Regions from separate parts of the Rhizobium sp. BK619 genome, predicted to be linked through region 1. Evidence: predicted binding sites of a transcription regulator. Region 1 holds the regulator's gene; each other region holds the start of a gene.
The links. The regulator PhoB, encoded in region 1, activates phosphate uptake and scavenging genes when phosphate is short. The targets are predictions, from matches to a motif close to TGTCATNNANCTGTCAT.

Region 1 (7,122 bases):
CGCGGACGCTGCGTGATGGTTCGCTCGGTCTTGGCGCTACACGCTCCGAAACCATCAAGAAAGTGGTCTTGCCCGCGGCTCTTCCCGGCATCGTCGGCGCGCTTCTGATGACCGCCTCGCGCGCCATCGGCGAAACCATGATCGTCGTGCTGGCCGCCGGTGTCGCCGCCCGCATCCAGATCAACCCCTTCGAGCCGATGACGACGGTGACCGTCAAGATCGTCAATCAGCTGACGGGCGACCTCGAGTTCACCTCGCCCCAGACGCTGGTTGCCTTTGCCCTTGGCATCACGCTGTTCTGCATCACGCTTTGCCTCAACATTTATGCGCTCTACATCGTGCGCAAATACCGGGAGCAGTACGAATGACGGATATTGTTTCCTCGCAATCAGGCGTCACCGTCTCCAAGGCGCCAGCCCGCCGCGATATCGGCATCAAGCGCCGCTACGCCGCCGAGCGCCGGTTCCAGGCCTACGGCATCGCCGCCATCGCCTTCGGCCTGATCTTCCTGTTCATCCTGCTGTGGACGGTGATCGGCAAGGGCTACACCGCCTTCCAGCAGACGGCGATCACTCTGCCGATCGAATTCACCGAGAAGACGATCGACCCTGGCAATAAGCGTGCGACCGACCCTTCGGTGCTGATCGCCGCCAACTACCCGGTTCTGCTGCGCGATGCGATCGTCAAGCAGCTGAATATCAACGCCTCGAGCAAGCCTGACGTGCGGGACGCAGCCGCCATGCTTTCCAAGGGCGCGCCGATCCAGCTGCGCGACATGGTCGTTGCCGATCCGTCGCTCATCGGCAAGACGGTCAATGTCACCGTGCTCGCCGACGCCAATGTCGATAGCGCCAACAAGGGCCAGATCGACCTTTCGGTCGATGAGAAGAACCGCAAGGTCAACGACAAGCAGGTTGGCTGGATGAACGAGCTGAAGGCGAGCGGCGCTCTCCACAAGCAGTTCAACACCGGCCTCTTCGTCAACGGCAATTCCAGCCGTCCGGAGGCTGCAGGCCTTGGTGTCGCCCTCATCGGCTCGCTCTACCTGATGCTGATCGTGCTGGTGCTGGCGCTGCCGATCGGCGTCGCCGCCTCGATCTATCTCGAGGAGTTTGCGCCGAAGAACCGGCTGACGGATCTGATCGAGGTCAACATCAACAACCTCGCCGCCGTCCCTTCGATCGTCTACGGTCTGCTCGGCCTTTCCGTCTTCATCAACTTCGTCGGCCTGCCGCGTTCGGCCTCGCTGGTCGGCGGCCTGGTGCTGACGCTGATGACCCTGCCGACGATCATCATCGCGACGCGCGCGGCACTGCGCGCCGTGCCGCCGTCGATCCGCGCCGCAGCGCTTGGCCTCGGCGCCTCGAAGATGCAGATGGTGTTCCACCATGTTCTGCCGCTCGCCATGCCCGGCATCCTTACCGGCACGATCATCGGCCTGGCGCACGCGCTCGGCGAAACCGCGCCGCTGCTCCTGATCGGCATGGTCGCCTTCGTCGCCAATGCGCCGACGACACCGCTCGATCCCTCGACTGCCCTGCCGGTGCAGGTCTATATGTGGGCGAACGAGGCCGAACGTGCCTTCGTCGAGCGTACTTCGGGTGCCATCATCGTCCTGCTCCTGTTCCTGATCGTCATGAACATGGGCGCCATCCTCTTGCGTCGTCGCTTCGAGCGCCGCTGGTAAACGGAGTTACAGATCATGAACATGTTGACGGAAGCTGCAGTTGAAAAGGCGCTGGATCAGAAGATGAGCAACGTCCCCTATAAGATGATCGGCCAGGATGTCTCGGTTTACTACGGTGAAAAGCGCGCGCTTTTTGACGTGAACCTGAACATTCGCGAAAACACCGTAACTGCGCTGATCGGCCCGTCGGGCTGCGGCAAGTCGACCTTCCTGCGGAGCCTGAACCGCATGAACGACACGATCGACGGCTGCCGGGTCACCGGCAAGATCACCCTCGACACCGACGATATCTATGATCCGGATATCGACGTCGTCGAACTTCGCGCCCGCGTCGGCATGGTCTTCCAGAAGCCGAACCCGTTCCCGAAGACGATCTACGAAAACGTCTCCTACGGCCCGCGCATCCATGGCCTGGCCAAGTCGAAGGCCGATCTCGACCAGATCGTCGAGACCAGCCTGCAGCGCGCCGGCCTCTGGAACGAGGTCAAGGACCGCGTGCATGAATCCGGCACCGGCCTGTCGGGCGGCCAGCAGCAGCGCCTCTGCATTGCCCGTGCCGTCGCCGTCAGCCCCGAAGTCATTCTGATGGACGAGCCCTGCTCGGCGCTCGACCCGATCGCCACCGCCAAGGTCGAGGAACTGATCCACGAGCTGCGCGAGAACTATACGATCGTCATCGTCACCCACTCCATGCAGCAGGCCGCGCGCGTCTCGCAGCGCACCGCCATGTTCCACCTCGGCAATCTCGTCGAGGAGAACGACACCGACAAGATGTTCACCAATCCCGACGATCCGCGCACCCAGGACTACATCATGGGTCGCTTCGGCTGATTTTGGCGACACCGAGCCTTCCCGTTATTCGAGGATAAAGCCCCATGGCATCGACACATATTTATTCTGCCTATGATGATGATCTGAAGTTCCTGTCCAGGCGGATTTCCGAAATGGGCGGCCTGGCCGAGCAGATGGTCGCCGAATCCGTCCGGGCGCTGGTCAACGGGGATACTGCGCTCGCCCAGAAGGTTATTTCCGACGACGTGATCCTCGATCACGCCGAGCGCGAAATCGGCGACAAGGCGATCGTCACCATCGCCCGCCGCCAGCCGATGGCCGCGGACCTGCGCGAAATCATGGGTTCGATCCGCATCGCCGCCGATCTCGAACGCGTCGGCGACCTTGGCAAGAACACCGCCAAGCGCGTCATCGCCGTGCAGAGCACCGGGGTTCCCCGCAAGCTCGCCCGCGGCCTCGAGCATCTGTCCGAGCTGGCGCTCGTCCAGCTCAAGGAAGTGCTTGACGTCTACACGACACGCGCCGCCGACAAGGCGAGTGCGATCCGCGAGCGCGACAACGAGATCGACGCGATGTACACCTCGCTGTTCCGCGAGCTCTTGACCTACATGATGGAAGATCCGCGCAACATCACCAGCTGCACGCATCTGCTCTTCTGCGCCAAGAACATCGAGCGCATCGGCGACCACGCCACCAACATCGCCGAGACGATCTATTACATGGCAACCGGCGCGCAGCCGGAAGGCGACCGTCCGAAGGATGACAGCGCCAACACCGTCGGCGCGGTCACGGAATAACCGCGCACCAGCCTATTGCGTGCGCGCCCATGTGGGGCGCGCAAAGAGGTCGCAGCCATTTTTCTGATTTTGCGCAGGATGCATTGCTTAAATCACCCCCGGTTTAAGGATCATGCGCGAGGAGACCAACACGCATGATCCCGAGAGTTGCAGTTGTTGAAGACGAAGAAGCCCTGAGCGTGCTTCTTCGCTACAATCTCGAAGCTGAGGGCTTCGAGGTCGATACCATCCTTCGTGGCGACGAGGCCGAAATCAGGCTTCAGGAGCGCACGCCTGACCTTCTCATCCTCGACTGGATGCTGCCCGGCGTCTCCGGCATCGAGCTTTGCCGGCGCCTGCGCATGCGGCCGGAAACCGAGCGCCTGCCGATCATCATGCTGACGGCGCGCGGCGAAGAGAGCGAGCGCGTCCGCGGGCTTTCGACAGGGGCCGACGATTACGTCGTCAAGCCTTTCTCGACCCCGGAACTCGTCGCCCGCGTCAAGGCGATGCTGCGCCGCGCCCGCCCCGAGGTGCTGTCGACCGTGCTGAAATGCGGCGATATCGAACTCGACCGCGAAACCCATCGCGTCCACCGCAAGAGCCGCGAAGTCCGCCTCGGCCCGACCGAATTCCGCCTGCTGGAATTCCTGATGTCGTCGCCCGGCCGGGTCTTCTCCCGCTCGCAGCTGCTCGACGGCGTCTGGGGCCACGACATCTATGTCGACGAACGCACCGTCGACGTCCATGTCGGCCGCCTGCGCAAGGCGCTGAACTTCTCCAACATGCAGGACGTCATCCGCACCGTCCGCGGCGCCGGTTATTCGATGGAAGCCTGAGGGGATTCTGACAAAGTCGAGCAAGCTCCGCCCCTCACCCTAACCGACCGGGGTCGAGCCACACGTCTCGACCCGTCCTTCGGACCCCCGTAAACGGGGCGAGGGGACGTGCCCTACGAGACGTTGGAGAGGACCGGGAGGTTGCGGCATATCCCCTTCGCCCCGCAAGCGGGGAGAAGGTGCCGGCAGGCGGATGAGGGGCAGCCACACCCAACACACTCACACAAAAAAACGGGCCTTTCAGCCCGTTTTCGCATGTCGACAATGTCTTACCCGCTCAGCTCGCCCGGGCCGCCGCCCGGCGTCGTTCGTTGACCGGCTGGTAGGCGAGTTTCTGATGGTAGCCGCAATAGGGCGAATTGTCGGGGGACTCGCAGCCGCAGAAATGGAAGTCGTCCTTCAGCGGATCGCCGACCGGCCACTTGCAGGTGCGTTCGGTCAGTTCCGTCAGGCCGAGGCGGCGCGAGATCGGCACGACCACGTTGCCCTTCGGCACGTATTCCATTTCCTCGACCGTTTCGATCTCGATCTCTTCCTTCAGCATCGTCGCGCCCTGCTGGCGGGTGACGGTGCGGGTGGTGATCCGCGAGGCGTAGTTCGGTGCGCGCGGCGCCGATGTCGTGCGTTTCGGCGTGCGCGCCGTGGCGGCCGTGCCGCCGGCCTTGGCGCGGCCGGGAAGGCTCAGCCGGTGAACCTTGCCGATCACAGCGTTTCTGCTGACACCGCCAAGTTGCGCCGCGATCTGGCTGGCGCTCAGTCCTTCGGCCCAGAGCTTCTTGAGTTTCTCGACCCGCTCGTCTGTCCAGTTCATGCCCTGTCTCCACCTTTTGCGTTGGTGATGGCAGAATCCCTCACCGTTGTCCCGGAAGCCTCCGAAACAAGAAACGCTTGATCAATTTTGGTGACTAGTTCCGCCGCATGCAGTCTAGTAATTGAACTTTAACCTAGTGTGAGCCTGACTCCGTGACAAGAGTCGCATGAATCCGGATGAATCGAATTCGGAGTTTTCCCCAACTTGCTGCCGCTGCGTGGCATTTCTGCAATATTGCCTGTTGAAGGTCGAAAACACCGCTGTACAAGCTTGCTGCATGCGCTAAGGGCGCAGTTTTGTTGACATTGCAGCGCGAAAAGGAAATAGTACCGCTGGCCGCCGCAAGGCGGCATTTTTGATTTTTCGGGCCTGGTTTTCTTAGCCGGAGTCCTGTGTTTGACAACGTTGATCGGGAGACCCGCGCCATGGCTGAAGCCGCGCCGCTTTATGACACCTATTCTCGTGCCCCGCTGCGGTTCGAGCGAGGCGAGGGCGTATGGCTGATCACCGAAGGCGGCGAGCGATATCTCGATTTCGGCGCCGGCGTCGCCGTCACCTCGGTCGGCCATAGCAACCCGCATGTGGTCGCCGCGCTGAAGGAACAGGCCGACAAGGTCTGGCACCTCTCCAACATCTATGAGATCCCCGGCCAGGAGCGCCTGGCCAAGCGGCTGACGGAAGCGACCTTCGCCGACAAGGTGTTCTTCACCAATTCGGGCGCCGAGGCGCTCGAATGCGCGATCAAGACGGCGCGCCGCTACCAGTTTTCCAAGGGCCATCCCGAGCGCTTCCATATCATCACCTTCGAAGGCGCCTTCCACGGCCGGACGCTGGCGACCATCGCCGCCGGCGGCCAGGAGAAATATCTCGAAGGTTTCGGCCCCAAGGCGCCGGGCTTCGATCAGGTGGCCTTCGGTGATATCGACGCCGTCCGTGCCGCCATCACCGACGCGACGGCCGCAATCCTCATCGAGCCGGTGCAGGGCGAGGGCGGCGTGCGCCCGGCCACGCCTGAGTTCATGAAGGCGCTGCGCCAGATCTGCGACGAAAACGGCCTGCTGCTGATCCTCGACGAGGTTCAGACCGGCGTCGGCCGCACCGGCAAGCTTTTTGCCCATGAATGGTCGGGCATCACCCCCGATATCATGGCTGTCGCCAAGGGCATCGGCGGCGGTTTCCCGCTCGGCGCCTGCCTTGCCACGTCTGAGGCCGCCTCCGGCATGAAGGCCGGCACGCACGGCTCGACCTATGGCGGCAATCCGCTCGCCATGGCCGTCGGCGGTGCCGTGCTCGACATCATCCTCGCCGATGGCTTCCTCCAACAGGTGCGCGACGTGGCACTCGTCTTCCGCCAGGGACTGGCCTCGCTGAAGGACCGCTATCCCGATGTGATCGAGGATATCAGAGGCGAGGGGCTGCTGCTCGGCGTCAAGGCGGCCGTTCCTTCAGCCGACCTGCTGCAGGCGATCCGCGCCGCGCATCTGCTCGGCGTGCCCGCCGGCGACAACGTCATCCGCCTTCTTCCGCCCCTCGTCGTCACCGCCGAGGAAGCCCGCGAGGGCCTTGCCCGCATCGAGCGCGCCGCCGAGAGCATCCGCGCCTCCAAGGTCAAGAAGACGGCTTGAAAGGATTGCGCCCGCGGGCGCACGACAGGTAAGAACATGGCTCCTAAACATTTCCTCGACCTTTCGGCGGTCACCTCAGCCGACCTCAGAACCATCATGAACGATGCGCTCGCCCGCAAACAGGCATTCAAGGCCGGCAAGGGCGACAAGCCGCTCGCCGGCAAGATGCTGGCGATGATCTTCGAAAAGCCGTCGACCCGCACCCGCGTCTCCTTCGATGTCGGCATGCGCCAGCTCGGCGGCGAAACGCTGTTCCTCTCCGGCACCGAGATGCAGCTCGGCCGCGCCGAGACGATCGGCGACACCGCCAAGGTGCTGTCGCGTTATGTCGATGCGATCATGATCCGCACCACCGAGCATTCCAGGCTGAAGGAGCTTGCCGAACATGCGACCGTGCCGGTGATCAATGCGCTGACGGATGACACCCATCCCTGCCAGATCATGGCCGATATCATGACCTTCGAAGAGCATCGCGGCCCGATCAAGGGCAAGACCATCGCCTGGACCGGCGACGGCAACAATGTGCTGCATTCGCTGGTCGAAGGGGCGGCGCGCTTCGGCTATCGCATGAACATGGCCGTGCCCCTTGGCT
Region 2 (7,122 bases), on a different contig from region 1:
TCGACCCGCCGACGCCGTTGACGAGCCAGATGCCGAGATCGAGCTGGGCCGTGTCGAAACCGGCGCGCGCCGCACGTGCCATCCACTCGCGGGCGAGCTGCTTCTTTTCCTCAGGCAAGTCCTTCAGCGTCGCATAGATCTGCGCCACGGCATATTGCGAATCGGCAATGCCCTGCTCGGCCGATTTCTCGTAGAATGGCAGCGCGAGCTTCAGTCCCGTATCGCCGGGATGATCGGCGATGACAAGCTGCGCCCAGTTGAATTCCGCCGAAGGATTGCCGGCCTCGGCCGCCTTGCGCATGTAGTCGTCGGCCTTGACCTTGTCGCGCGGCACACCCTGGCCTTCCATCAGGATCAGCGCATATTTGAACATTGCCGCCGCATCGCCGCCTTCGGCCGCCTTGCCGTACCAGAAGGCGGCGTTCTTGACGTCCTTCTTGACACCAAGCCCCTGCGAGAGGATTTCGCCGATCAGCGTCTGCGCCGCTGCATCGCCGAGTTGAGCGCGCGGCAGCGCCTTGTCCATTGCCGTCAGGTAATAACCGCGCTGGAAGGCGCCGTAAGCCTCGTCGACAGGTCCCTTGTAATCCTTCTCCGGCGGCAGGTCCGGCAGCTTCGCACCCATGCGGTCGAACACGCCGACACCATCGGAGGGCCGCACACCCGGAGCGGAAGGCCGGTCGGTGCGGAAGGTCGAGGCCGGGGCCGAGCCCGGCTGGCTGATGACGCTGTCGGTGGCCTGCGCCAAGACGACAGCCGGTCCGGCCGCAACGAAGGCGGCCATGCTGGCAAGGATAAATTTCAACGGGCGGGCGGTGGGGATCGGCATGAGCGCGATTTCAATCCTCAAACCGTGGCGCTTTTTCGTCAAGCAAAGCGTTGACTTCGGCGACGATAGACGGCGCCCGGTTGGGCTCGCCGAAGACAGCCAGCCGCAGCGCCACGAATTCCGCTCCGGTCTCGGCGACGGCAAGCGCAGAGGCCGGATCGGTACCGCCCATGACGATGCAGGGAATCTCGATCATCGAGGCCCACCATTCGCCGAGCGCAAGGTTCTTCGGATGTGCCTCCGGCTTGATATCGCCGTCGAGCTTGCCGAAGAAAATATAGTCCGGCCTGGCTTCGCCGATCTCAAGCGCGTTGTGCCGGTCGGCTGCGTTGCCGCCGCCGACGATCAGCTTCGGCGCATGTTTTTCGATCGCTTCCGAAAGTGCCTCGGCATTGCCGGAAAGGTGCAGGCCGTCGGCCTTTGCCCGTCCCGCCACGCGGCTGTCGCCTGCAATCAAGGCGGCCGCCCCGGCATCCTGGATCAGCGGCACTAGCTTCTCCGCATGTTTCTGGAAGGTACCGTCGTCAAGCCCGTATTGCGGCACGATCACCGAGGCGACATCGCCGCCCTTCAGCGCGTCGGCAACGATCCTTGCCTGTTCATCGGCATCGGCAATATCGGGTACGATGAGCACAAGGCGGCAGCGGTTTTCCGGTTCGGTCATCAGGTCTTTCCGTTTCCTCGCGAATTCCCCGTTGAGAGGAGGGATCCGCACTCGTTTTGTGTGAGTAGTTCCGTTAGACGAGGCTTGCAAGAGGAGGACGTCGAAAGCATGCCGCAGGATTTATCATTCTACTATGCCGCCGTGCCCGCGGTTCTGCTGGTGGGCCTCGCGAAGGGCGGTATGGGCGACGCTTTGTCGCTGATCGGCCTTCCCTTCCTCGCTCTCGTCGTCTCGCCGGTCGAGGCGGCGGCCATCTTGCTGCCGATCCTGGTCTTTATGGACATGATCTCGCTCGTCATCTGGCGCCAGCACGGCGACTGGGCAACGCTGAAGATCATGCTGCCGGGCGCAGTCTTCGGCATCGCGCTGGGCTGGGCGACCTCGGCGCTCGTTCCGGGCAACATGCTGCGCATTGTCATCGGCGCTGTGACCATCCTCTTCTGCCTGCGCTATTTCTGGAACAATTATGGCCCGGGCGCCGGCAAGATCGTCCCGCCGCGCGGCCAGCGGCCGGTTGCCGCCGGCCTTTGGGGTACATTTTCCGGCTACGGCAGTTTCGTCGCCCATGCGGGAGGCGCACCTTTTCAGATCTATGCCCTGCCGCTCAAGCTGCAGCCACGCGAATATACCGGTACCAGCGTGCGCTTCTTCGCGATCCTCAACGCCATCAAGCTCATTCCCTATTTCGCACTCGGCCAGCTCGACACCCAGAATCTGGCGACCTCCGCAACACTCCTGCCCTTCGCCCCGCTCGCCACCCTTGCCGGCGCCTGGTGTGTGCGCCGCATGAAGCCGGCAATCTTCTATCCGTTCATGTATGCGATGGCCCTGATCGCCGCCTTCCTGATCGTGCGCGAGGGTCTTGGCTGGTAAGGGCGGCCGTGCTGAGTAATTCCTTCAATCGGAACCGAGCTAATGCAGCAATGCTAAGTGTAACCATTCTTGGCGCGTCTGAAAGACTGCAACGCCGTAGTACGCTGCAATGCACAATTTCCTTGCTGGAACGGCCGGTTTGACGTAGCTTTCCCGCTATGTCGAACACGGACCCCTTCTCTGCGATTGCCGATCCGAACCGGCGTTTTCTGCTGGAGGAATTGCGTCGTGCGCCGCGGACCGTCAACGAACTCGCCGAGGGCCTGCCGATCAGCCGCCCCGCCGTGTCGCAGCACCTGAAGGCGCTGCTCGACAGCAACCTCGTCTCGGTGACCTCGGAAGGCACGAAACGCATCTACACGGTCAACAACCGCGGTTTCGACAAGCTCAATCTATGGCTGGATCAGTTCTGGGCTTGAAGCAGGCTCACAATTACAGCCCCGCCCCTCATATGGATGTGACTTGAAGCGCGACACTCGCAAAAGCGCCAGCCGCGATGCCGCTGGCATCGGGCTGGCGCAATTCTGGTGTAAAATCACCGGGTCTTGCTGATTTCAGGCGGAATGGATGGATTTACCTTTTCTTTCGCAAGATGATCGACCGGCGACCCTTGGGAAGATCAGTGGACGGATGACTTGAGACGCATGATCTCGTCCTTGATGCGCAGCTTGCGGCGCTTGCATTCGGCAATTTCCGTATCGGAGATAGAGGGAGCTGTTCTGAGCGCGTGCAGCTCCTCTTCAAGAGCGACATGCTTTTTCTGGAGTGATTCAAGATGAGCTTGAACTGTCATTTGACCCTTCCTTCCTCTTACCCTCCCCGGCCAACATCGTCGGGGATCAAGGTGTCAACGCGGCGGACTGTGACATATTTTTGAAGGCTTGTCGAAGGCCAAAAGATGAAGACTGGATGGCAATTTCATGATCAAGACTAACTAGCCGTTACCCGTATTTGGTGATAGGAGCTTGCGGAAATCATCGGCAGATCGGACAAGGTCCGGGGACGATAACGGGGAATGCATATGGCCGATCAGGAACAGGCGGAAATCAGGCTCACCGTGGCGCGGCTGCGCCAGGAGCACGAGGATTTCGACGCCGCGATCAACGCCATGATCCAGATCGGGTGCGATGCTCTGCGGATCCAGCGCATGAAGAAGAAGAAGCTCGTCATCAAGGACAGGCTTTCGAAGCTGGAAGATCAGATCATCCCTGACATCATCGCCTGAGGGGGATAGCGACAAATGATGACAGACCGACCGTCCGTCGCCATCATCATGGGCAGCCAGTCCGACTGGGAGACCATGAAGAACGCCGCCGACACGCTGGAGGCGCTGGAAATCCCTTATGATGCGCGCATCATTTCGGCGCACCGCACACCCGACCGGCTGGTCAATTTTGCCAAGGGTGCACGGGCCGAGGGCTTCAAGGTCATCATCGCCGGCGCCGGCGGCGCCGCCCACCTGCCTGGAATGGCCGCATCGATGACGCCGCTGCCGGTTTTCGGCGTGCCGGTCCAGTCCAAAACCATGTCCGGCCAGGACAGCCTTCTTTCCATCGTGCAGATGCCAGCCGGCATTCCTGTCGGCACGCTCGCCATCGGCAAGGCCGGCGCGGTCAACGCCGCCCTTCTCGCCGCCGCCGTGCTTGCCCTTTCCGACGAAGAAGTCGCCGACCGGCTCGACGAGTGGCGCGAGCGCCAGAGTGCTGCCGTCGCCGAATACCCGATGGACGACCTATGACGGCAAGAACGATCGGTATCATCGGCGGCGGCCAGCTCGGCCGCATGCTGGCCATTGCCGCTGCCAGGCTGAATTTTCGCACGGTCATTCTCGAGCCGCAGGCCGACTGCCCGGCCGCCCAGCTCGCCAACCGGCAGATCACCGCCGCCTATGACGATCCGGCGGCCCTGGCCGAACTCGCCGATGTCTGCGATGTCGTCACTTACGAATTCGAGAACGTGCCCGTCTCAGCCGCCGAGGCGCTTTCGGCAAGCATTCCCGTCTATCCGCCGCCGAAGGCGCTGGAGGCCGCCCAGGACCGCCTGGTCGAAAAGCGCTTCCTGAATGATTGCGGCATATCAACCGCCCGCTTCCATGCGATCGACAGCCAGGCCGATCTTGAGGCGGCACTCCGGGATTTCGGCGGCCAGGGCGTGCTGAAGACGCGCCGTCTCGGTTATGACGGCAAGGGCCAGAGGGTTTTCCGTTCAGCCGCCGACAGCGCTGATGGCGCCTATGCCGCGCTCGGCGCCGTGCCGCTGATCCTCGAAAGTTTCGTCGCCTTCGAACGCGAGGTCTCGATCATCGCCGCCCGCGCCACGGACGGCACGGTCGTCTGCTTCGATCCCGCCGAGAATGTCCATCGCAACGGCATCCTTCACACCTCAACGGTTCCGGCGGCGATCTCGCCGGCGACGGCGGACGCCGCGCGCCGATCGGCCGAAAAGATCCTTGCAGCATTGAACTATGTCGGCGTCATCGGCATCGAATTCTTCGTGCTTGCCGATGGCGGCCTGATTGCCAACGAGATGGCGCCGCGTGTCCACAATTCCGGCCACTGGACGGAGGCCGCCTGCGTCGTCAGCCAGTTCGAGCAGCATATCCGCGCCGTCACAGGCCTGCCGATCGGCAATGCCGAGCGGCATTCCGACTGCGTCATGCAGAACCTGATCGGCGACGATATCCTGGCCGTTCCCGACTGGCTGCAACGCCCCGATACCCTGGTTCATCTCTACGGCAAGACGGAATGGCGTCCCGGCCGCAAGATGGGCCATGTCACCACCTTGACGCCGAAATCGCCGGTTTTGGCCTGAGAAAACACAGCTTCGCCTTGGGAAAAACACCGTCATGCGGTTGACACGGAAAAGGTGACGGGGTATCTGCTCCCCCACCTAAACAGCGCGCCCGATGGCGCGCTTTTGATTGTTAAAGATACGGGCGAATGTGAATTCCCCCATAGAGATCGCGGATCAGAAAAATGAAGATCAAGAATTCGCTCAAGTCGCTCAAGGCTCGCCACCGTGACAACCGTCTGGTTCGCCGCAAGGGTCGCATCTACATCATCAACAAGCTGAACCCGCGCTTCAAGGCCCGTCAGGGCTGATTTCGCGCACCCGGATCGCTTCGCCCGCGCAGTTTGCGCCGGCAGATATCCGGTGGGTCGCTGCGGTGATCACGTCAAATTTGTTTGATCTTCGGCGTTGGCGGGCTAATATGTCCGCCATGCGCTTTTTTGCTTTGACGTCAGCGGCGCTGCCGCTCGCCCTCATCTTCTTCACAGCCTCCTTTCCCGCCACGGCCGCGGAAAAGGACGTTATTGTCGAGCAGGCGGATGTCACCAATTCGCCGAAACAACACCTCGACCAGCTCTTCAGCCAGCTGAAACGCGAGCGCGACCCCGACAAAGCCAGCGGCATCGCCAATGAGATCCGCATGGAATGGAACGATTCCGGCAGTGCCACCATCAATCTGCTGATGCAGTGGGCCGACAAGGCGATCGAGGAAAAGCGCAATCCCGCCGCCCTCGATTTCCTTGACGAGGCGATCGCGCTGAAACCCGATTATGCCGAAAGCTGGAACCGCCGCGCGACTCTGAACTTCGTCATGGGCAATTATCGCAAGTCGATGTCCGATATCGAACGGGTGCTCGATCTCGAGCCGCGCCATTTCGGCGCGCTCTCCGGCATGGCGGCGATCCTCAGCAATTCCGGCAACGACCAGCTGACCTTGAAGGCCTGGGAGCGTTTTCTTGACATCTACCCCGCCGAACGCACCGCGCAGGAACAGGTCAACACGCTTGCGGAAAAACTCGCCGGAAACCGCACCTGATCCTCGGGCGTCGATCTTGACCTCCGGCCAAGCCGCGCAATTTAGAACTTTAAACGAGAAACGACGCCGCGCGTCCGCTCTCGGCAAAACCGCCGCAACTATCGCCCGTTAAGATCATGCTTGCAGAAGTTTCCGCTCTTCTCGCCCCGCTCGCCGCCGCCATCGGCTACTCCTCCTACAAGGCGCGGCAGTTCGAACAGACCTATCCGAATATCGGCGAACTGACGGATGTCGGCGGCTACCGCATGAATGCCGTCCATATCGAGCGCTCCGAAGGCGCCGACCTGCCGGCCCTCGTCTTCATTCACGGCGCCAGCGGCAATCTGCTCGACCAGGTCGTCGCCTTCCGCGCCGCACTCGAAGGCCGGGCGGAAATGCTGTTCGTCGATCGTCCCGGGCACGGTTATTCCGAACGCGGCGGCCCTGATAACGCTGTCCCTTCCGGCCAGGCCGATGCGATCGCCAGACTGATGGAAAAGCGCGGCATCGAAAAAGCTATCATCGTCGGCCATTCCTTCGGCGGCGCGATCACCGCCGCTTTCGGCCTGCGCCATCCCGATAAGACCTTGGGCCTGCTCTTCCTCGCCCCCGCCACCCACCCCTGGCCGGGCGGCATCGACTGGTATTATCACGTCGCAACTGTGCCGGTCCTCGGCTGGCTCTTCAACCACGCGATCGTCGTGCCGCTCGGGCTGAGCCGGCTGGAGCGCGGCACGCGGAACGTCTTCCACCCCAATCCGCGCCCGGCCGATTACATCGAAAAGACCGGTCCGTCGCTGGTGCTGCGACCCGACGCTTTCCACAACAATGCCGCCGATTTCAAGAGACTGCTTGCCTATGTGAGGGAACAGTCGCCGCGCTATTCTCAGATCACCGCGCCGACCGTCATCGTCACAGGCGACAGCGACGAGATCGTCTGGGAGCACCTGC
Region 3 (7,122 bases), on a different contig from region 1:
AACGCGGCTTTGCCCGAGACGACCTCTTCGTCGCCGTGCACGAGCAGTTCATGACCGAAACGGCCGACATTGCCGATATCGTCATTCCCGCGACGATGTTCGTTGAGCATGACGATATCTACCGGGCCGGCGGCCAGAACCATATCCTGCTCGGACCGAAGCTGGTCGAGCCGCCGCCAACCGTGCGCACGAATCTTTTCGTCATCGAGGAACTGGCCAAACGCCTCGGCGTCGCCGATCGACCCGGCTTCGGCTTCACGGCCCGCGAGATGGTCGACCGCGTGCTGGAATCGAGCGGCCTGCCGGATTACGACCATTTCCTCGAACACAAATGGTTCGATCGTCAGCCGGTTTTCGAGGAGGCGCATTTCCTGAACGGCTTTGCCCATCCTGACGGCAAATTCCATTTCCGCCCGGACTGGATCGATCAGCCGGCGCCGAACAAGCCGCCGGCGGCGGTCGGCCTGCTCGGACCGCATGCCGAGCTTCCCGCCTTCCCCGATCAGGTCGACGTCATCGAAGTCGCCGATCCCGACCATCCCTTCCGCCTCGCCACCTCGCCCGCCCGCAACTTCCTGAATTCGAGCTTCTCCGAGACCAAGACGTCGCGCCAGAAGGAGGGCCGCCCCGAGGTGATGATCAATCCGGCCGACGCCGAAGCCATGGGCATCGCCCATGGCGATCTCGTCAGTATCGGCAACAGCCGCGGCGATCTGCGCATCCATGCCCGCCTCACCACCGAGGTGAAGCCTGGCGTGTTGATCGCCGAAGGCCTTTGGCCGAATAAGGCGCATATCGACGGCGAGGGTATCAACGTCCTCACCGGCGCCGACCCGGTCGCGCCCTATGGCGGGGCGGCCGTGCACGACAACAAGGTCTGGCTTCGCAAGGACGCAGCATGATGCAACCGAAATCACGGGTGAAGATCGTCGGCGAGGAAACGCTGTCGAATGGCTGGACGCGGCTGAGCAGCTACCTGCTCGATTATATCGACAGCAAGGGGGCAACCCAGCGCTTGAAGCGGGAGGTCTACCACCGCACGCCCGCCGCCTGCATCCTGCTTTATGATCCGAAACGCGATCTCGTCATTCTCGTCCGCCAGTTCCGCCTTGCCGTCCATATCAACGGCGATCCCGCCTGGATGATCGAGGTGCCGGCCGGCCTTCTCGATGACGATCATCCCGAACAGGCGATCCGCCGCGAGGCGATGGAGGAAACCGGTTATCATCTCCGCGATGCGCGTTTCCTGTTCAAATGCTACACATCGCCCGGCGCCATCACCGAAGTCGTTCACTTCTTCGTCTCGCTGATCGACATCGCCGACCGTGTGGCCGAAGGCGGAGGCCTGGACGAGGAGCACGAGGATATCGAGGTTCTCGAAGTCCCGCTCGACGAGGCTGCCCGGATGATCGAAAACGGCGAGATCTTCGACGCCAAGACGATCATGCTGCTGCAATGGGCCTTGTTGAACCGGAATAAACTTCGATAGCGGGTCAGGCGATCGAGATCTGGTTCGTCTAATTGCCTCCCGGACGGATAGACTTGATCCGCGACCGGTTTAGTTTTCCCCGCGAACTCGCATTATCTGCCGAAAGGCGCGCTGCTTCAATGCAGGTACCGCGTTGATGACGCGCATGACGCTGCGCGCGGTCGCAAGCTGAAGCCTGCCGACAACCGGCCGATGAGCCAGATCGCTGGCGTCCAGCTGCCTTTTCGATTCTTGGACGGCTTCGGTACTATAGCGAAGCATCTCGACTTCGTAGGCATGTATGGCTTCGACGAGCGGCTTTCGCCCTTGATCCGCTTCAACAAGCATGCGTCCAAGCAGAGCGGCATCGCGAAGCGCTGTATTGGCGCCCGCGCCTCGTCCGGGTGTCATCGTATGGACGGCGTCACCGAGCAGAGTGACATTCGAACTCGTCCAGGGCGTCAGTGGGACAGAGGTCCTCATCTTGACATCATGGATCGTCGAGGGCTCCGTCATGCGAATGAGAGCACGCATGTGCGGGTGCCAGTCCCGGGTGAGCTCCAGGCCGAGGTCCCTCAATTGTTCGCCGCTGAGGCCGGTCGGATCCCGCGGCCAATTCTGCCGCGCACCCCATATGCCCCAGCCGATGCTGTCCTCGTCGAGTGCCTCGACGAAATCCGGCCAACAAGCAGCAAAACCAGGATCGCTTCTCGTGTCGGCGAACTCCAGCGAGTGAACGATCGCGCCGAAGCCCATCGGCGCCATGATCAGCGACATGCCTTGGAACATTTTGTCCGACAGCAGAGCTTTCGTCTCCACCGTCATGGGAATTTTGCCCCCGAGCGATAAGATTCCCGTGTCTTCCAGACGCGCTTCCGGCAGACGTTGCTTGCGTACAGTCGAACTCGTGCCGTCAGCCCCCACCAGGACATCTCCCGTTGCCAGGCTTCCATCCTGAAAGCAGGCGGTGACCGACCCATCGGCGTTGTTTGCGTAACTTTGAAGCGTCTTCCCGAAGAAGACGTCGTCTTCAAGTCCCCTGAGTAGAACCCGCCTCAAGGTCTTTCGAATGACGTTCTTTTCACCGTCGAGAGCATTCGGGCCTGCATCATCGATATCGAAGCTCAGCACTTCGCCCAATTGTTCGGTGAGCATGTTGAAATAGCGCGGCGACCTGGCGCAGGTGGCGACATAGAGATCGTAGAGCTCGCTGGGGATGCAGGCTTTCAGCGCTCGGCTTCCAGCCGGGCTGATGCCGACGCGATAACCGCCGGTATTGGCGTTCGGCGCGAGGTCGCGCTCATACACGGCAATGCAAACGCCAGCCTGCTTAAGCAGATGCGCGAGCGCCAAACCGCCAGTCCCGGCGCCGATAATCAAAACCTTCATGGTGTTAGCCCTCGTCAAGTTTCGGATCGATGGAGAACTTCGCGGCGATCTGCCTCAGCCACTCGTCCGTCCAGGTGATGCGCTGGGCGCTGAGGTCCTCGACAATGCTATTGACCCATGACATTTCGGTTGCGTGAAGCGCTCGGGCATATTCCATCTCCAGAAGAAAGAGCCTTGGAACGGCCTGCGCTTCCTGCAAAGCTTCGTCGATTCGTCGAAGCTCCGACTCGATGGCTTTTGCTCTGAGTTCAAGCTGGCTCGCCACATCCTCAGGCGTAAGCAGAGGAAGAAACGACACGGCTGCGGGGAATTCCGGATATTCCCGCGTCAAGGTCGACAAGATCGCCCGCATCCATTCCAGCGCGACGTCGCGGCCCTTCTCCGTTATCTCATACACGGTCCGCTCGGGACGCTTGTCGTCCCGGACTGTTTTTTGCTGGGCAATCAAAGCTTCGCGTTCGAGCCGCTGGATTGTTTGATAAAGGCTTGCCCTCTGCATGACATTGATCACCTCGTCCTTGCCGCGCTCCTTGATGAGCCGCTGCATTCGGTAAGGATGCAGGGGCTCTTCCATGAGCATTGCGAGGACAGCGAGCGCGACTGGAGAACGTTTGATCGAGGTCATAGTCATAGCATTAATAGTTATATTATGACTAGTCAATTGATTGACGTTGGAGCTCTTGGATCGATGCTGGAATAGATCGACGTAGTGAATTCGTGAGGCGGTGCATCTGACCATTTCCAAAGCGCAAGTTTCCGCTTTAAGGTGAGCGCGCTTTGAATTTCATACGACTGTCACGAAGCGGTTTTATCCGCTGCGGTCTGTTAATCATCGATGCGGTCAGGAGAAAGCCCATGTGGCTCAGCAATTTCACCCTCGTTCTCCCAAACGAGGTGGTGAGTGAAGGTTCCGTGCGTGTTGAAGACGGCGCCATCGCCGAGATCAGGCCGGAGCCGGTCGCCGGGGCTGCCATCGATGGCGGCGGGCGGCTGCTGATGCCGGGATTCGTCGATCTCCACGGCGATATGATCGAGCGCGAGATCGCGCCGCGCCCGAATGCGACGATGCCGATCGATTTCGGCATCCACGAGCTCGACAAGAAGCTAGCTGCCGCCGGTGTCACCACGGCCTTTGCCGCCGTCTCCTTCGCCACCGAAAGCGTCTATGGCCACGTCCGCTCGTTGGAGACGACCTCGGCGGTGATCGAGGGCATCAACCGCCTGCGCGACAATCTGCTGATCGACCACCGCGTCCACGCCCGCTACGAAATCACCAATGTCGGCGCCGCTGCCGCGCTCGAGCGTCTGTTGAATGCCGATCAGATCGACATGGTTTCGCTGACCGACCACACGCCGGGCCAGGGCCAGTACAACAATCTGCAAAGCTACATTCTCAGCATTTCCGAGCGCCGCGCCATCTCCGAGGAAATGGCCGCCGAGATCGTCGCCAAGCGCATCGCCATGCGAAACAACCCCGAGATCGAAGCCAAGCTGAAAGAGATCGTCGCGCTGTCGCTGAAGCACAGGCTGTCGCTGGCCTCGCATGATGATGACAGCGTCGAAAAAGTCTCCGAAATGCACGATCTCGGCGTCACCATCAGCGAATTTCCTGTGACGGCACCTGCCGCGGAAGAGGCCCGCCGCCGTGGCCTCTGGACGCTGATGGGCGCGCCGAATGCGCTGCGCGGCCAGTCGCTGTCGGGCAATCTCAGCGCCCTCGATGCCGCCAGGTCCGGTCTCCTCAGCGTCATCGCCGCCGATTATCACCCCGCCGCCTTCGTGCCCGGCATCTTCAAACTCGCCGACATGGTGGAAGGCGGTCTGCCCTCAGCCGTCGCCATGGCGACCGCCAACGCCGCCCGCTCCGCCGGCCTCCTGGACCGCGGCGAAATCACCATCGGCCAGCGCGCCGATCTGGTGGCGGTCGAACCCGGCGACATTAACCGCATCCGCGCCACCTTCCGCGCCGGCCGCTTCGTCTACAGCGACGGCACGCTGCATCCGCTGCGGGCGCTAGCGGCCTAAGCGCGATCGCCGATCAGCGAGATCAGCTGAGCTTTGGGCGCGGTGGTCGAAGCCATAGCGCCGACGGCTTTGCCGCCTTCCATTGTCACGCGGCCTTCGGCAAAGAGCCGTAGCGCTTGCGGGTAGATCTGGTGTTCGACGGTGAGCACGCGCGCGGCGAGGCTTTCGGCCGTGTCACCGGAAAGGATTGGGACGGCCGCCTGGCCGATCACCGGTCCTTCGTCCATGCCTTCGGTGACGAAATGCACGGTGCAGCCGGCGATGCGCATGCCGGCGTCGATGGCGCGCTGATGGGTATGCAGACCGGGAAACAGCGGCAGCAGGGAAGGGTGGATGTTGAGCATCCGGCCTTCATAACGCTGGATGAAGGTCGCGGTCAGCAGCCGCATGTAGCCGGCCAGGCAGAGGATGTCGGGGGAAAGCTCATCGAGTGCGGAAAAGATCGCCGCCTCATGCGCATCCTTGCTGGGATAGTCCTTGCGAGGGAAAGCGAAGGTGGCGATGCCTTCGGCCACCGCCTTGGCAAGTCCGCCGGCATCAGCCTTGTCGGAGATCACCCCGACGATTTCGGCTGGATAGTCGGCGGCCTTGGCCGCCGCAACCAGCGCCATCATGTTGGAGCCGCTGCCGGATATGAGGACAACGACGCGTTTGCGCTTCGCGCTCATAGGGCAAGCGTGCCCTTATAGACCGTGCCGGCAGCACCCTCGTCGCGGGCGATCATGCGGCCGAGCGTGACGACGGTCTCGCCCTCGGCTTCGAGTGCGGCGGAAACGGCCGCGACATTTTCGCTAGCGACGACGGCGATCATGCCGACGCCGCAGTTGAAGGTGCGCAGCATCTCCTTGGTTTCGACGCCGCCCGTCCTGGCGAGCCACGAAAACACCGGCGGAGCCTTGACGGCGGCAAGATCGATCTCGGCCGCCAGATGCTTCGGCAGCACGCGCGGGATGTTTTCCGGGAAGCCGCCGCCGGTGATGTGGGCCAGCGCCTTGATGGCGCCGGTCTCGCGGATCGCCTTCAGAAGCGGCTTCACATAGATGCGCGTCGGCTCGAGCAGGGCTTCGCCGAGCTTCTTGCCTTCGGAAAATGGCGCCGGCGCATCCCAGCCGAGGCCGGAGAGTTCGACGATCTTGCGCACCAGCGAGAAACCGTTGGAATGCACGCCGGAGGAGGCAAGCCCGAGGATCACGTCGCCCTCGGCGATATCGCCGGAGGGCAGCAGCTTGCCGCGTTCGGCAGCGCCGACGGCAAAACCGGCGAGATCATAGTCGCCGGAGGAATACATGCCGGGCATTTCGGCCGTCTCGCCGCCGATCAGCGCGCAGCCGGCCTGCCGGCAGCCGGCGGCAATGCCGCCGACGATCGCAGCACCCTGGTCGGGATCGAGCTTGCCGGTGGCGAAATAATCGAGGAAGAACAGCGGCTCGGCGCCCTGGACGACGAGATCGTTGACGCACATCGCAACGAGGTCGATGCCGACGGTGTCGTGATAATCGGCGTCGATGGCGATCTTCAGCTTGGTGCCGACGCCGTCATTGGCGGCAACCAGAACCGGATCGGTAAAGCCCGCGGCCTTGAGATCGAAAAGCCCGCCGAAGCCGCCGATCTCGCCATCGGCGCCGGGGCGGCGGGTCGAGCGCACCGCTGGTTTGATCTTCTCGACGAGGAGGTTGCCGGCATCGATGTCGACGCCCGCGTCGCTGTAGGTCAGGCCGTTTTTCCCAGACTGGCTCATGCTGGTCTCCGATGGCTATTTCAGGCGGCAGACGCGCCGCGTCATCTGCCGGTCGCAATTGCATGACAGGGGCCTTTATGCAAGCGCCGCATGGCAAAAGCCCCCAATTTCCCGCGTCTTTCCCGAGCCTTTCCGGGATTTGCCGCGACAGGGTTGACCATCTTCGCGCCTGCATCCTATGTGCTGAATGGCCGCGTCGTTCGGATGCGGCGTTTGGCGGCGGAAAGCGATCAGCGGGGAAGCGATGCCACAGCAAGTCAGCGGCAACAGTCTCAAGCGTCAGATTTTCTTCTGGCTGGCCGTGCTCGTCTTCTTCATCGTCTTTCTCTATGTCTTCAGCTCGATCCTGCTGCCCTTCATCGCCGGCATGGCGATCGCCTATTTTCTCGATCCGGTCGCCGATCGGCTGGAACGCCTGGGCCTGAGCCGCATGATGGCGACGGTCGGCATCCTGATCGCCTTCGTCATCACCTTCGCCCTGGCGCTGATGATCCTCATTCCC

Region 2: the regulator PhoB is predicted to act here: its motif matches at 3,265-3,281, upstream of FHX14_RS14945 (DUF465 domain-containing protein).
Region 3: the regulator PhoB is predicted to act here: its motif matches at 3,640-3,656, upstream of FHX14_RS16875 (alpha-D-ribose 1-methylphosphonate 5-triphosphate diphosphatase).

The regions. Positions count from the first base shown of each region.
Region 1 is NZ_JACIBH010000023.1:2,590-9,711, reverse strand. Features, by position in the region: gene pstC (phosphate ABC transporter permease subunit PstC) at 1-368, shown strand, start outside; gene pstA (phosphate ABC transporter permease PstA) at 365-1,687, shown strand; gene pstB (phosphate ABC transporter ATP-binding protein PstB) at 1,703-2,518, shown strand; gene phoU (phosphate signaling complex protein PhoU) at 2,563-3,276, shown strand; gene phoB (phosphate regulon transcriptional regulator PhoB) at 3,411-4,094, shown strand; gene FHX14_RS31645 (GcrA family cell cycle regulator) at 4,372-4,905, opposite strand; gene FHX14_RS31640 (aspartate aminotransferase family protein) at 5,331-6,530, shown strand; gene argF (ornithine carbamoyltransferase) at 6,567-7,122, shown strand, end outside.
Region 2 is NZ_JACIBH010000007.1:132,002-139,123, forward strand. Features, by position in the region: gene FHX14_RS14925 (tetratricopeptide repeat protein) at 1-829, opposite strand, end outside; gene FHX14_RS14930 (thiamine phosphate synthase) at 840-1,493, opposite strand; gene FHX14_RS14935 (sulfite exporter TauE/SafE family protein) at 1,602-2,366, shown strand; gene FHX14_RS14940 (metalloregulator ArsR/SmtB family transcription factor) at 2,525-2,785, shown strand; gene FHX14_RS14945 (DUF465 domain-containing protein) at 2,986-3,159, opposite strand; gene FHX14_RS14950 (YdcH family protein) at 3,388-3,591, shown strand; gene purE (5-(carboxyamino)imidazole ribonucleotide mutase) at 3,610-4,104, shown strand; gene FHX14_RS14960 (5-(carboxyamino)imidazole ribonucleotide synthase) at 4,101-5,177, shown strand; gene ykgO (type B 50S ribosomal protein L36) at 5,342-5,467, shown strand; gene FHX14_RS14970 (hypothetical protein) at 5,578-6,192, shown strand; gene FHX14_RS14975 (alpha/beta hydrolase) at 6,309-7,122, shown strand, end outside.
Region 3 is NZ_JACIBH010000008.1:172,133-179,254, forward strand. Features, by position in the region: gene FHX14_RS16855 (molybdopterin oxidoreductase family protein) at 1-902, shown strand, start outside; gene FHX14_RS16860 (NUDIX domain-containing protein) at 899-1,489, shown strand; gene FHX14_RS16865 (NAD(P)/FAD-dependent oxidoreductase) at 1,559-2,857, opposite strand; gene FHX14_RS16870 (helix-turn-helix transcriptional regulator) at 2,862-3,482, opposite strand; gene FHX14_RS16875 (alpha-D-ribose 1-methylphosphonate 5-triphosphate diphosphatase) at 3,713-4,882, shown strand; gene purN (phosphoribosylglycinamide formyltransferase) at 4,879-5,550, opposite strand; gene purM (phosphoribosylformylglycinamidine cyclo-ligase) at 5,547-6,620, opposite strand; gene FHX14_RS16890 (AI-2E family transporter) at 6,865-7,122, shown strand, end outside.